3 regions of the Aerococcus sp. BD502 genome follow, and region 3 is predicted to be linked to each of the others. Evidence: predicted binding sites of a transcription regulator. Region 3 holds the regulator's gene; each other region holds the start of a gene.
The links. The regulator NrdR, encoded in region 3, represses ribonucleotide reductase genes. The targets are predictions, from matches to a motif close to ACACNATATATNGTGT.
Positions count from the first base shown of each region.

Region 1: the regulator NrdR is predicted to act here: its motif matches at 2,216-2,231, upstream of nrdH (glutaredoxin-like protein NrdH).
Region 2: the regulator NrdR is predicted to act here: its motif matches at 2,799-2,814, upstream of nrdD (anaerobic ribonucleoside-triphosphate reductase).

Region 1 covers NZ_CP147972.1:1,822,974-1,827,222, forward strand. Annotated here, with positions in the region: gene lexA (transcriptional repressor LexA) at 1-166, opposite strand, end outside; gene WF803_RS08720 (Rqc2 family fibronectin-binding protein) at 231-1,886, opposite strand; gene nrdH (glutaredoxin-like protein NrdH) at 1,969-2,190, opposite strand; gene WF803_RS08730 (NAD(P)H-hydrate dehydratase) at 2,343-3,215, shown strand; gene WF803_RS08735 (NUDIX domain-containing protein) at 3,233-3,700, shown strand; gene WF803_RS08740 (5-formyltetrahydrofolate cyclo-ligase) at 3,727-4,249, opposite strand, start outside.
Region 2 covers NZ_CP147972.1:451,080-455,328, reverse strand. Annotated here, with positions in the region: gene nrdG (anaerobic ribonucleoside-triphosphate reductase activating protein) at 1-498, opposite strand, end outside; gene nrdD (anaerobic ribonucleoside-triphosphate reductase) at 573-2,741, opposite strand; gene dnaX (DNA polymerase III subunit gamma/tau) at 3,054-4,249, shown strand, end outside.
Region 3 covers NZ_CP147972.1:1,404,104-1,408,352, forward strand. Annotated here, with positions in the region: gene polA (DNA polymerase I) at 1-703, shown strand, start outside; gene mutM (bifunctional DNA-formamidopyrimidine glycosylase/DNA-(apurinic or apyrimidinic site) lyase) at 721-1,545, shown strand; gene coaE (dephospho-CoA kinase) at 1,564-2,175, shown strand; gene nrdR (transcriptional regulator NrdR) at 2,251-2,706, shown strand; gene WF803_RS06640 (DnaD domain protein) at 2,764-4,191, shown strand; gene dnaI (primosomal protein DnaI) at 4,188-4,249, shown strand, end outside.

The sequences.
Region 1 (4,249 bases), 420 kb from region 3:
CTTTTTCAATATAACCATTTTTCTCTAAGGTTTTTAAATGACTATGAACAGTAGAAGGTGAGGATAGTCCCACAGCCAAGCAAATTTCACGAACAGTTGGGGGATAGCCATTTTCTTCAACACATTGATAGATATATTTTAGGATTTCAGTGTGACGTGAATTCATCAAATCCCTCCCTTCCTATTAGCCTTATTCTAGCATTATTGGCTTGCTTTGAACAAGTGTTTGCCTAGGTTCTTGCCGGATCGACATAAACGGTTTTTTGTTCGAAATAATTGACAAAACCTGGTTTTCCGCCAGAAGGTTTTTTCACATGTCGGACCTGTGTATAATCAACGGGGATGTTTCTGGACTGACTGTATTTAGAAAAACGAGCTGCTAATGCTGCTGCTTCTATAATTTCGGTATCTGTTGGTGTTTCCGTGGCTAAAATAACATGACTTCCAGGAATATTTTTTGTGTGAAACCAATAATGCTTTTTATTCGCTTTTTTAAACGTTAGGTGATCGTTTTGCTTATTGTTTCGTCCCACATAAATCCGATTGCCTTCAGAAGACTTGAAAGTTCTTGGCTGACTCATCGGGGACTTTTGCTTCTTTCGTCGACTTTTTTGCTTTTTGATATAACCTTGTTCTTCTAGTTCTTCTTTAATTTCTGGTAAGTCCTCTTGTTGGGCTAAATCTAATTGCACTTGAAGGCTATCTAAATATTCAAGTTCGTTTTCTAAGACTACTTTTTGTTTCTTCAAGTAGTGCTTTTTGCGCTTTAATTTATTGTAGCGTTCAAACAAATTTTGGGCATTCATAGCGGGAGATATCTTGGGATCTAATGTAATCGTGATGGGTTCGTTATTATAGAAATTGATTAATTTAACCTCACTGCTATTATCGGCAATTTGATACAGGTTAGCGGTTAGAACTTCTCCTTTAATGCGATAATTTTCCATTTTATCTATTTTTTCTTGGTCTTTATGGAAATTATCTTGCTTTTTTTTCAGATGCTTAAGCCGTTGATCTAACGCTCTTTGAATTTCCTTTGCTAATTGATTAGATTTTTGCAGGTTAGCATGTTCTTCTCTGACATGATCCAATAGGGCACCTAGGCTATCGAAATATACTTTTTCTTGCTTAATAGACCGATAATCGATAGGAAAATATGAAATTTGTTTTTCATTATTAACGAGGTTAGGTGAGGGGTCATCCAAGTCGGTTAAAAATTCCTTGAAAACTTGAAGTTTATTGTTAGGAGCTTTTTTTAAGCGATAAGCCAATTCTCTCCCACTCATTGTCCCAAAGCCCAAGAAAGTAGTCACCATATCTTTGGCGTCTGGTTTAATTTCTTGGATATAGTTTTGGTTTTCTTCTCGAAAAGGATCAACTTTATTTTGCTGGGGTGGGAAAAAATATTTACCGCCCGGCAGTAAAGTTCGATAGCTATTTTTGAAGGGGGGGACATGTTTAATGCAATCTAATATTATTCCGTTTTTATCGACAAGTGAAATATTGCTGTGTTTCCCCATCAATTCAAGGATAAGACGATAGAGTTGGTCTTCACCAAATTCATCCCGGAGGTATAGTTCAAAGTAAATAATCCGATCATTAGCTACTTGTTCAATTTTAGTAATTTGACTTCCCAGAATATATTTTCTAAGGACCATACAAAAATTATAAGGTTCGGTTGGAATTGAATATTTATTTTGAGTGAGATGAACGCATGGGAAGGAGGCATGGGCAGATAAAGAAAGCTTTTTTTGCTGACGATTTTTTTTAACGGTCATTAATAATTCTAACTCTTGGGGTTGTTGAATTTTTTGAATTCTTCCTCCCAGTAGATTTTGTTTCAATTCTCCTACCATGGCGTGTACAAATAAACCATCGAGTGCCATACAATCCTCCTTTATTTAGCCATTTAAAAAAGTACAGTCAGAAAAACTGATCTGTACTTATTCTAACATGATCGTCAATAGCTTAAGCAAGCTGTTGGAGACGATCAGGACGAAAACCGTAGAAAGGTTCTTCTCCTTCAGCAGTGACAACAGGAAGGGCTTGAAAGCCTAGACTTTTTACAGTGTCTAAAGCTTCTTTAGATTGAGTAACATCGATGGATTCAAAAGAAATATTTTTATCGGTTAAAAATCGTTTGGTAAATTGACATTGCATGCAATTAGGTTTGGTATATACGGTAACCATGCTAATCCCTCTTTCTTTAATATAGACACAATATATAGTATACTATGTGAGATGTCAAGCACTACATATACTTTTATAGCAAAAAATGGAGTTAAAGGTGTAAAGAAAAAATCGCAATTGTGTTATAATAAAATATTGAAGAAGGGGTCGTAATGAATAAAATCAGCAAAAAATTATTGCAAGAATGGCTTCCTCTCCGGAAAAAAACAGCTTATAAGAATTGCTTTGGCCATCTTGTTATCATTGCTGGGAATGAATTTATGGGCGGAGCAGCGATTATGGCCAGCGAAGGAGCTATTCAGTCCGGAGTTGGCTTGCTGACAATAGTCACTCATCGTACTAATTTTGCCAGTATTCACGCCCGTTTGCCAGAAGCAATGGTCATGGATATTGAACAAATAGACGTTTGGACGAACCAATTGCATCAGCGAGCGACAGGGATTGTTTTAGGCCCCGGCTTGGGAAATAATTATCAGCAATTCTCAAAAATTTGGCAAAGCTTAAAATGGTTTTCGCAAGTACGATATTTGGTCCTTGATGCGGATGGCCTCCATCACTATTTGGCTTTGCCTACAAAAGAAAAAAAATTACCTTATCCGCTAATATTGACTCCTCACCCAGGAGAATTTGCTGCTTTTGTTGATCAGCAGCTTGTAAGTTCAGATGAACATGCAATACTGGCTTGGGTCAGGGAGAACCATTTTATTTTGGTGAAAAAAAGTGAGGAAACAAAAGTTTACCTACCTTGTGATGATAATAATATTTGGGTAAATCCCTTTGGTAATCCAGGGATGGCGACGGGAGGTATGGGGGATACACTTGCAGGTATGATTGGTGGCCTTGGAGGTCAATTTCATGATCTTCCTTTAGGAGTTCTCTTTGCGGTTGGTTTGCATAGTTATTGTGCCGATCTGCTCTATAAAGAGCAATATAGTGTCCGGCCAACAAACGTCAGCCAATTATTGCCCAAAGTTATGGGAGAATGGCGAAATAAAAAATTAAAGCAACGAGACCGGCATTCGTAATTTGAGGAGGTGTTATAATGACAAGGCATCATCGTACGCCTAGTGCAGCTATTGTTTTTGTAAGTCGAGAGGGAGAAAGCGGGACAGAAGTCCTTCTTCAACATCGTAATCAAACCCATATGCTTCCTAATATTTGGGATGGCGTGGGTGGACATGTTGAAGCTGGAGAAAGCGTTCGTGAAGCTGCCCAAAGAGAATTAAAAGAGGAAGTAGGCCTCGATATTGCAATTGAGGATTTATCTTTTCTGATGGTGACCCATAATCAAATAAGTCCGACTGAGCGATACTACAATTTTTTCTTTAAAATTGACCGTTTTAATGGAACTCCAGAAATTTTAGAGCCTTATAAGCATGATGCCCTTCAATGGTTCTCTCTAAAAAATTTACCCTCACCTATTATCACGGATCGAAATCTTGCTTTAACACACTGGCAAGAGCCTCTGGGCTTTTTGGAGCTTAATACGGAAAGTGATGTTAAAAAATAGGGGCTAGGATTAGCCCCTACTTGGTGTTAAGATCGTAAGTCAAAAGTGCCTTTTTCAGTCATAATGATATCAATTTTTTGATCATATTGATCTGTTGGAATATCCTCAACTTGTAGTCTAGAATAAAAAGGAAGTAAACTGGTGCCTTTAAATTCTTTGAGGAAGCGATCGTAGAAGCCGCCTCCGTAGCCTAAACGCTCCCCTTTATTGTTACAAGTGACACAAGGCATGATAACCAAATCGATATCAGCTGGGCCTAACTCCTTAGCGGAAGATGCTGGTTCTTCAATATTGTAAGGCCCACTAATGAGTTTATCACCGGGTGCATATTCGTGAATACGCATATCTCCTGGTCCGGCAACGCGGGGAATCCCTGTTATTTTTCCAGCTTCATGGGCTGCTTTAATCACCGGCTTCGTATTGAATTCATAAGGCATCGGCATGAATAAGAAAAGACTTTTTGCTTTTTTAAATTCGGGATGCTCTAATAGCTTATCCACGATGATCTGATTAGCGTCTTGATAGTAGCTTTCAGATAGTTCTTTGCGT
Region 2 (4,249 bases), 890 kb from region 3:
GTCTTGCCATAGGACCAGTTCGTTTTTGGCCAGCGAGGCGGGCACATCAATAATTCTTTGGTTAGAGCTGCCACGAAAACGCAAGGTTAAATCCATTTTGGCCAATTCAAAACGCCCATCGACAAGGACATCAATATGCTTTAAAAGCCAAAGTTTGTCTTCGGTTTCCTGGAGCAATTCTTCATAGTAATAGCCGCTCCAACTCCAAATATCTTTTTGGTCGCCAAAACGCTCGCGTACCTTTTTAACGAGGCGGTTCAGGACTTGGGTATTTAAGAAAGGCTCGCCGCCCAAGAGCGTTAGGCCCTGGCAGTAGGGTTTGGCGAGATCACTGAGGATGCGCTCCTCCAATTCGTCGGTATAAGGCACGCCATAATTAAAGTTTTGCACAATTTTATTATAGCAACCCTTGCAGGCGAAGGGGCAGCCGCTCACGTAAATACTGCAGCGCACCCCATCCCCGTCCACAAAATTGAAGGGCTTATAGTCAGCAATCATCTGTTTAGAAAAGCGTTCTGCGGTCCATTCTTTAGGTTTTGGATTGCGCAAAGTCTCACCTTCCTTATCTAAAGCTAATCAGTCGGCATATGTTTCACGCGGGAAGCAATTTCCTTGTGGCGGCCTTCTGCCATGGGTCGAATATTAGGATTGCCTAAGTAGCCGCAGGTCCGCTTGACCACGTCACAGGTTTCCGGATCGGTGTTCCCGCATTGAGGGCATTTAAAGCCATGTTCTGTGGGTAGAAATTCGCCCTTAAAATCACACTCATAACAGCGATCAATCGGAGTATTGGTTCCTAAGTACCCCACCTTGTCATAAGCAAAGTCCCAAACTGCTTCTAGGGCTGTTGGATTTTGCCGCAGGTTGGGGTATTCGCAGTAGTGAATGAAGCCACCGCTACAATACTTGGGATAAGGACTTTCAAACTCTAATTTTTCAAAAGGCGAAGGATTTTTCCGGACGTCATAGTGGAAGCTATTCGTATAGTAGCCTTTGTCGGTGATGTCTTTGACTAGGCCAAATTTCTCCGTATCCAAGCGGCAGAAGCGATCCGTCAGGCTCTCACTTGGTGTGCTATAGACACTGAAATGATAGCCGTATTGCTCGCCCCAGCGATCGGCAGCTTCCTTCAAGCGGCGCACAATGTCCACGGTGAAGGCCTTGGCTTCCTCATTGTGCTCCCAATTGGGACCATAGAAGCAAGTCGCTGCTTCATAGAGGCCAATATAGCCTAGGGAAACAGTCGCACGTTTATTTTTGAAAACTTCATCGACGTCGTCTTCTTCATTGAGTCGTTTGCCAAAAGCGCCATATTGGTAGAGGATGGGGGCATTTTCTGGTTTGGCTTCCTTGGTACGTTCCACTCGGTAGAGGAGGGCTTTTTCCATGAGCTTTAAGCGTTCCTCTAAGAGGGCGTAGAAGTCTTCCTTTTTATGGTTGGCTTCCATAGCAATGCGGGGAATATTTAAGGTCACGACCCCTAAATTCATGCGTCCGCTATTAACTTCTTGGCCATTTTCGTCCCACCAGCCTTGAAGGAAGGAACGGCAGCCCATTGGTGTTTTAAAACTCCCCGTCAATTCGATTAATTTGTCATACATTAAAACATCTGGGTACATCCGTTTGGTGGCACATTCGACCGCCAATTGCTTAATGTCGTAGTTGGGGTCCCGCGGTTCGAGATTGGTGCCCCGGCGAATAGAGAAAATCAATTTAGGGAAGATAGCAGTCCGCTTTTCCCGGCCCAGGCCTCCAATGCGGACATTGAGGATGGCTTTTTGAATTTCTCGGGCAAACCAATCCGTCCCTAAGCCAAAGCCCAAAGTGGTGAATGGCGTTTGCCCATTAGAGGAGTAGAGGGTATTAATCTCATACTCCAGGCTTTGCATGGCATCGTAAATGTCTTTCTTGGTTTTAGTATAGGCATATTGCTCCCTTTTTACTGCATCCTCAATCCAATCCTCACTAAATTGGAGGTGCTTTTGGAAGTTAAGACGGGCGTAGGGAGCCAAGAGTTCATCAATTCGGTCGGCCGAGCATCCCCCATATTGGGAAGAGGCTACGTTAGCAATAATTTGCGCAATTTGAGCGCAGGCCGTGTTAATGGATTTGGGTGACTCAACTTCCGCATTCCCAATGTGAAAGCCATTGGAGAGCATTTCATTAAAATCAATTAAGCAGCAGTTGGTCATCGGTGAATAGGGTGAGTAGTCGAGGTCGTGGAAGTGAATATCTCCCTTCAAGTGGGCATTGGCCACGGCCCAGGGCATCATATTCAAGCCGAGCGCCTTAGCACTCACGCCGGCCGTCAAGTCCCGCGTGGTATTGAAAACCCGTGAGTCCTTATTGGCATTCTCGTTCAAGACGCGTTTATCACCGGCTCTAAATTCCTTTAATTTCACATTGACATCCATTTGCCGGTCGTGGTCATTAATTTTATGGCTGCGGTATTTCTGAAAACGATGGGCCGCCTCCGTATAGGAATGCGCCTTTAAGACATGAACGATGGCATAGGCCATGTTTTCAGTCGTTTTTTCTTCATATTCCGTTTGGTAGTAAGCCAAAACTTCCTCATAGAGAGTTTTAATATCTTGGTCCGCATTGCCAAGGGCTTTTTTTAGAGCGACTTGCACTTGTGAAGGTCGAAAGTTCACCCGGCGGCCATCACGCTTGGTGATTTGCTTTAAACCCACAGCGATTTTGGTGGGAACTGCCGTGTTAGTGGGGTGTTCTTGTAACATAATAATCCTCCTTGGCTTAAAGTAGGCACAACTTATAGTGTTTGCCTTAGTCACTTAATACTATATCTGGTATCTCAGGAAAAATCTAGAGGCTTTGAGAAGATTGCTTACCAAAAAGTAAATATTGTTCCTACTCCCGACCCTCAGGACAAGCTTTCATGAAAAATTTGTTTATTTGCATTGGGAAAAGAAGGCGTCTGAAAAGCATTTTTTGTTTTTAGTCGAAAAATTTGAGGAGCTGATCCACCGTGTCTTGTGACGCAAAATTTGTTATACTATAGAAGAGTATCTAGAAAGGAAGCAGGTGACCTCATGAGCTATCAGGCCTTATATCGGGTGTGGCGGCCCCAGCGTTTCAGTGATCTGGTGGGCCAAGATGCCGTGGCTAAGACGCTGAAAAATGCGATCCGCCACCAGCAAACCAGCCACGCCTATCTCTTTACCGGTCCGCGGGGGACGGGGAAAACGAGTGCGGCAAAAATTTTTGCCAAGGCCATTAATTGCCCCAATCAAGAAGATGGGGAGCCTTGCAATACTTGTGAGCTTTGCCAAGCAATTACCCAGGGCAGCTTGGCCGATGTGATTGAGATTGACGCCGCGTCAAACAATGGGGTGGAGGAGATTCGGGATATCCGGGATAAAGCCCGCTATGCGCCTACTGAGGCTACTTACAAGGTGTATATTATTGATGAGGTGCACATGCTCTCCCAAGGGGCCTTCAACGCCTTACTCAAAACCTTAGAGGAGCCTCCTGAGAATGTTATTTTTATTTTAGCGACGACGGAGCCCCATAAAATTCCCGCTACGATTATCTCCAGAACCCAGCGTTTTAATTTCAAGCGCCTGGATACGGCTGATATTGAAAAGCATTTAGAAAAAATTCTAAAAGAAGAAGGCCTAAAAGCGGAAGACGAAGCCCTCCATATTATTGCTCGCACGGCGAATGGGGGCATGCGCGACGCTTTGAGTTTACTGGATCAAGTGTTATCCTTTTCGGAAGGGAAAATTGCGGCAGAAACAGCCCGCACTATTACGGGGAGTTTGAACGAAGACCAATTGACCGCTTATATTAAGGCGGTTCATGAGGAAGACGTGGAGGCGGCCTTAGCCACTTTAGAAGGTATGCTGGCAGCGGGCGGCGAGCCACATCGCTTCCTCGAAGAATTGCTCTTTTTCTTGAGGGATCTCTACTTGGCGAAGATGCTGGGCGCTGATGCTGACGTTTGGAGCCGGCCTTATCCTGATGCCTTCTTCACTTTGAGTGCGGCCTTGACGCGCGAAGAATTGAATGGCATGCAGGAGCTTGTATTAGAGCGGGTGAGTGACTTACGTTTTGCGAGCCAGCCGCAAATTATTTTGGATTTACTGACGATGCAATTAGCCGCTAGTCACTTTAAGGCTAGCCAAGCCCCCAAGGAAAAAGAAGCCGAAGCGGCTGACCACATGCAGGTGAAACAATTACAAGCCGAAGTCGCCGCCTTGAAAAAGGCGGTCAAGGAAGGGCCAGT
Region 3 (4,249 bases):
CCAGCCAGGCTATGAAATTTATAGCTCAGACTACTCCCAAATCGAGTTACGGGTGTTGGCCCATATCTCTGGAGACAAGCATTTGCAGGAAGCCTTTAAGGCGGGCAAGGATATACACCGGGCGACGGCCAGCCGCGTTTTTGGCATCGAACCTGCTGAAGTCGGGGCTAATGAACGCCGGAGTGCGAAGGCCGTGAACTTTGGCATTGTTTATGGCATTAGTGATTATGGTTTGAGTCAAAACTTAGGGATTAGCCGGCCAAAAGCCCAGGACTTTATCGATAGTTACTTCGAGAGTTTCCCGGGAGTAAAAAAATATATGACGGCAATTGTTGAAGAAGCCCGCGAGGCGGGTTATGTAGAGACCTTATTCCATCGCCGGCGCTACTTACCAGATATCAAGGCCAAGAATTTTAACCGCCGGCGTTTTGCTGAGAGAACGGCGATGAATACACCCATCCAAGGAACCGCTGCTGATATTATTAAGCTGGCCATGGTGAAGATGGCGGAAGTCCTTAAACAAGAAAATTTACAGGCCCGCTTGCTCTTGCAAGTGCATGATGAATTAATTTTTGAAGCCCCCGCCGAAGAAATTGCTCGCCTGGAAGAACTCGTGCCCCAAGTGATGGCTGAAGCGGTCGACTTAACCGTCCCTCTGACCGTAGAAACGAAGCATGGTTCGACCTGGTACGATGCCGATTAAAAGAAAGGAGGGGACGCATGCCCGAATTACCTGAAGTTGAAAATGTACGGCGCGGCCTCAACACCTATGCCCGGGGCCATCAGGTGCAGAAGGTCTGGGTCGGCTGGCCACCAATTATTGAAAAACCGGCACTTGAACGTTTTAAAGAGTTGATGGTGGGAGAAAAATTAGAAGAAGTCGACCGCCGCGGGAAGTATTTAATTTTTTACTGGACGCATTGGGCTTGGCTGGCTCACTTGCGCATGGAAGGTAAATTCCTGCTTGTGGCCGCTGAAACTGACGAAGATGCTTATACGCATTTGCGCTTCTCTTTAGATGACGATTTAAAATTACTCTATCGGGATGTGCGTAAATTTGGCCGGCTCAAAGCCTTCCCCAGGGAAGAAACTGATGCAGAAGTTTTGGCCTTAGGCTTGGGGCCGGAGCCAGAAGCTCTGACAGTGCCTTATTTAAAGACGGAATTTCAGAAAACAAGCCGAAACATTAAAGCTGTTCTCTTGGACCAGCATGTCCTCGCAGGCATCGGTAATATTTATGCGGATGAAATTCTTTTCCAAACTGGCTTGCATCCGGCTACGCCAGCGCGGGCCTTAAGGGATAGCCAGGTGGCAGTTTTGCTCAAACATATCCAAAGTGTTTTAAAAGCGGCAATAAAAGCAGGCGGGACGACCGTTCGGACTTATGCGAATTCCTTTGGACGAGCCGGGCAATACCAGCATCAGTTGCAGGTTTACGGTCGGGCTGGTGAGCCTTGCCTCGTTTGCAAAAGCCCCTTGGTGAAGGAAAAAATAGCGGGGCGCGGGACAACCTTTTGCCCCCATTGCCAAAAACCCATGATCTAGGAGCACAAGGAGGAGAACATGACACTCATATTAGGGCTAACAGGTTCGATAGCGACCGGAAAATCCAGTGCAGCACGTGTTTTTCAGGAAAAAGGCTTCCCCGTTATTTCGGCAGATGAAGGGGCTCGACGCTTGGTGGAGCCTCCTAGCCCCGCCTTGGATAAAATACGAACGATTTTTGGGGAAGAGTTTCTGTTTGAAAATGGCTGTTTGAATCGGGAAAAATTAGCTGCGCTTATTTTCAGACACGAAAAAGCTCGCAAGCAGTTAGATCAGCTCATGCAGCCTCTGCTCCGCCAATGGCTCATTAAGGAGCGCACTTTAGCGAAAGTCAATCACCCGTCCTTAGTGGTGATGGATATCCCCTTGCTCTATGAGAAAAATTTACAGGGTTTGGTGGACCAGGTTATGGTGGTGTACACGCGGGAAACTTTTCAATTAGAGCGCCTCATGGCACGGGATCATTTAGCGAGAAAGGAAGCTTTGGAGCGAATTTTCTCTCAAATTAATATTGAACGGAAGGTTGAGTGGGCCGATATCGTCATTGATAATAATGAAGATGAAGCCTATTTAAGACGGCAAATCGAAGCTTGGATTCTCTTCAATGGTTATGAAGACTGGCCAGAATAAAGGCGAGCTATGCTATAATTAAGCTAGCGTACTGAAGAAGATATCCCAATAATAACGGAAGGTGAGTGGGGATTGATGCAATGTCCAAAATGCCATTATTCGAATACCAAAGTGGTCGACTCGCGCCCCACAGAAGAAGGGCGAGTCATTCGGCGGCGGCGGATGTGCCCTCAATGTGATTACCGTTTTACGACTTTTGAGCGGGTGGAACAGTCACCCTTACTGGTGATTAAGCGCAATGGCAACCGTCAGGAGTTCTCCCGGGAGAAATTACTGCGCGGCTTGATTCGCTCTTGTGAAAAACGGCCGATTGCCTTGGAGACGTTGGAGCGGGTGGTTTCTGACATTGAAACGACCTTAAGAGAGCAAGGTCAAACAGAAGTGAAGGCCTTAGATATCGGTGAAATGGTCATGGATAAATTGATTAAAATTGACGATGTCGCCTATATTCGCTATGCCAGTGTTTACCGCCGTTTCGAGGACCCCACCGTTTTTCTGCATGAAATTGAACGTCTGAAAAATTTGCAGTAAAATCAAGCCGATGGGCAAACGAATTTAGATTTAGATGACAAGAATTAGGAGGAGATTATGGAGCGTGGCTGGCAAACTTTGGACAGTCAAACGAGTTTTATTGTCGTCCAGCGTGAATGGGTAGAGGCCTTGGATCAGGAAGTCTTGGCTTACTTGTACCAACCTTTAATCCATGCCAGTGGCTATGCCCTCTACCAGGCCTTACTCAGTTTGGTGGAAGTTGAAAGCCATTTGTCTTTGGAAACTAGGCACCGGGATATTCTGGAACGTTTGGTGATCAGTAAAGAGATATACTATGAGGCCAGGACGCGTCTTGAGGCCCTAGGGCTTTTACGGGTCTTCCGGCAACAAGAGGCAGGCCAGCAACTCGCTTACCGCTATGACCTTTATGCGCCCTTACGCCCAGAACGCTTTTTCCGGGATAGTTTGCTTTCAACTCTACTCCTTGACCGCCTGGGCCAGCAAACTTATGAGCGCTTAGAGGCACGCTTTTCCCATATCTGGCCTGAGCATTTGAAAAACATAGCTTGGGAAGAAGAAACTTTAAGTTTCCAAGATGTTTACCGCTTGCCCAGCGAACATCTGGAAGAAGCGGCGAGTCAGCACTTACTGCATTCCAACCAAGGCCGGCCGCCATTGACTACTAGTTCGGGTCCCCGTACTTTTTCTTGGTCCTACTTCAAAGCTTTGTTCCAAGATAGCTTGCTTCCCCAGCAAGCACTCACTGGCAGCTTGCAAGATCTCGTGCTAACCCTGCACAAGCTTTACGGCTATGATGAGACAGAGCTATTTCGCTTGTGTTTTGATGCCTATGATTTCCACCAGAAAAAGCTGGATGCCGACATGCTCAAACGCCGAGCCCAGGAGTATGCGGAAGCTACACGTTCAAGCAGAAGGCAAAGTTCTCCCATAGCACCTGAAGAGACTAAGACTGACCAAATTGAGGCCGCTTTGGCTGAAGCTGGTTTACCCCAAGCAGCTAGCCAAGTCGTGGCCGCCTGTGAAAATTATGCGCCCGATGAATTTCTCACTAGCATTAAACGCCAGCGTCAAGGTCAAGTCCTCCCCAAGGAGCGAAAGCTACTCACGGATTTATTGACGCGCTTTCATTTGCCGGAGAGTCTATATAATGCCATGATTTACTACTATTTAATTGAATTGGATAATTCAACCTTAAATTGGGGCTTTCTCCAACGCTTGGCCGATGATTGGCAGCAGCAGGGCCTGAAAAATTCCCTAGAGGCTTTTTTGTATATTAAAAACCGCCAAGACCAAAAAACAAAGCAGCAAAAGGAGCAAGCGGAACGCTATAAAAAACGCTATGTTTATGAAGAAACGCAACCTGACTGGCTCATTAAAGCAAAAAAAGAGCAAAAAAATGGCCAGTCGCGAAGAGAAGTTTCCGATAGGGCGAGCCAAGAGCAAGCACGCCACTCGCTCATTGAGCGCATTAAGGCACGAGAAAGGGAGGGAGAGGAAGAATGAGAAATGTAGGAGAAGCGATGCAAAATATGCTGGACCGGGGGCACTTGAATCAAGAGCT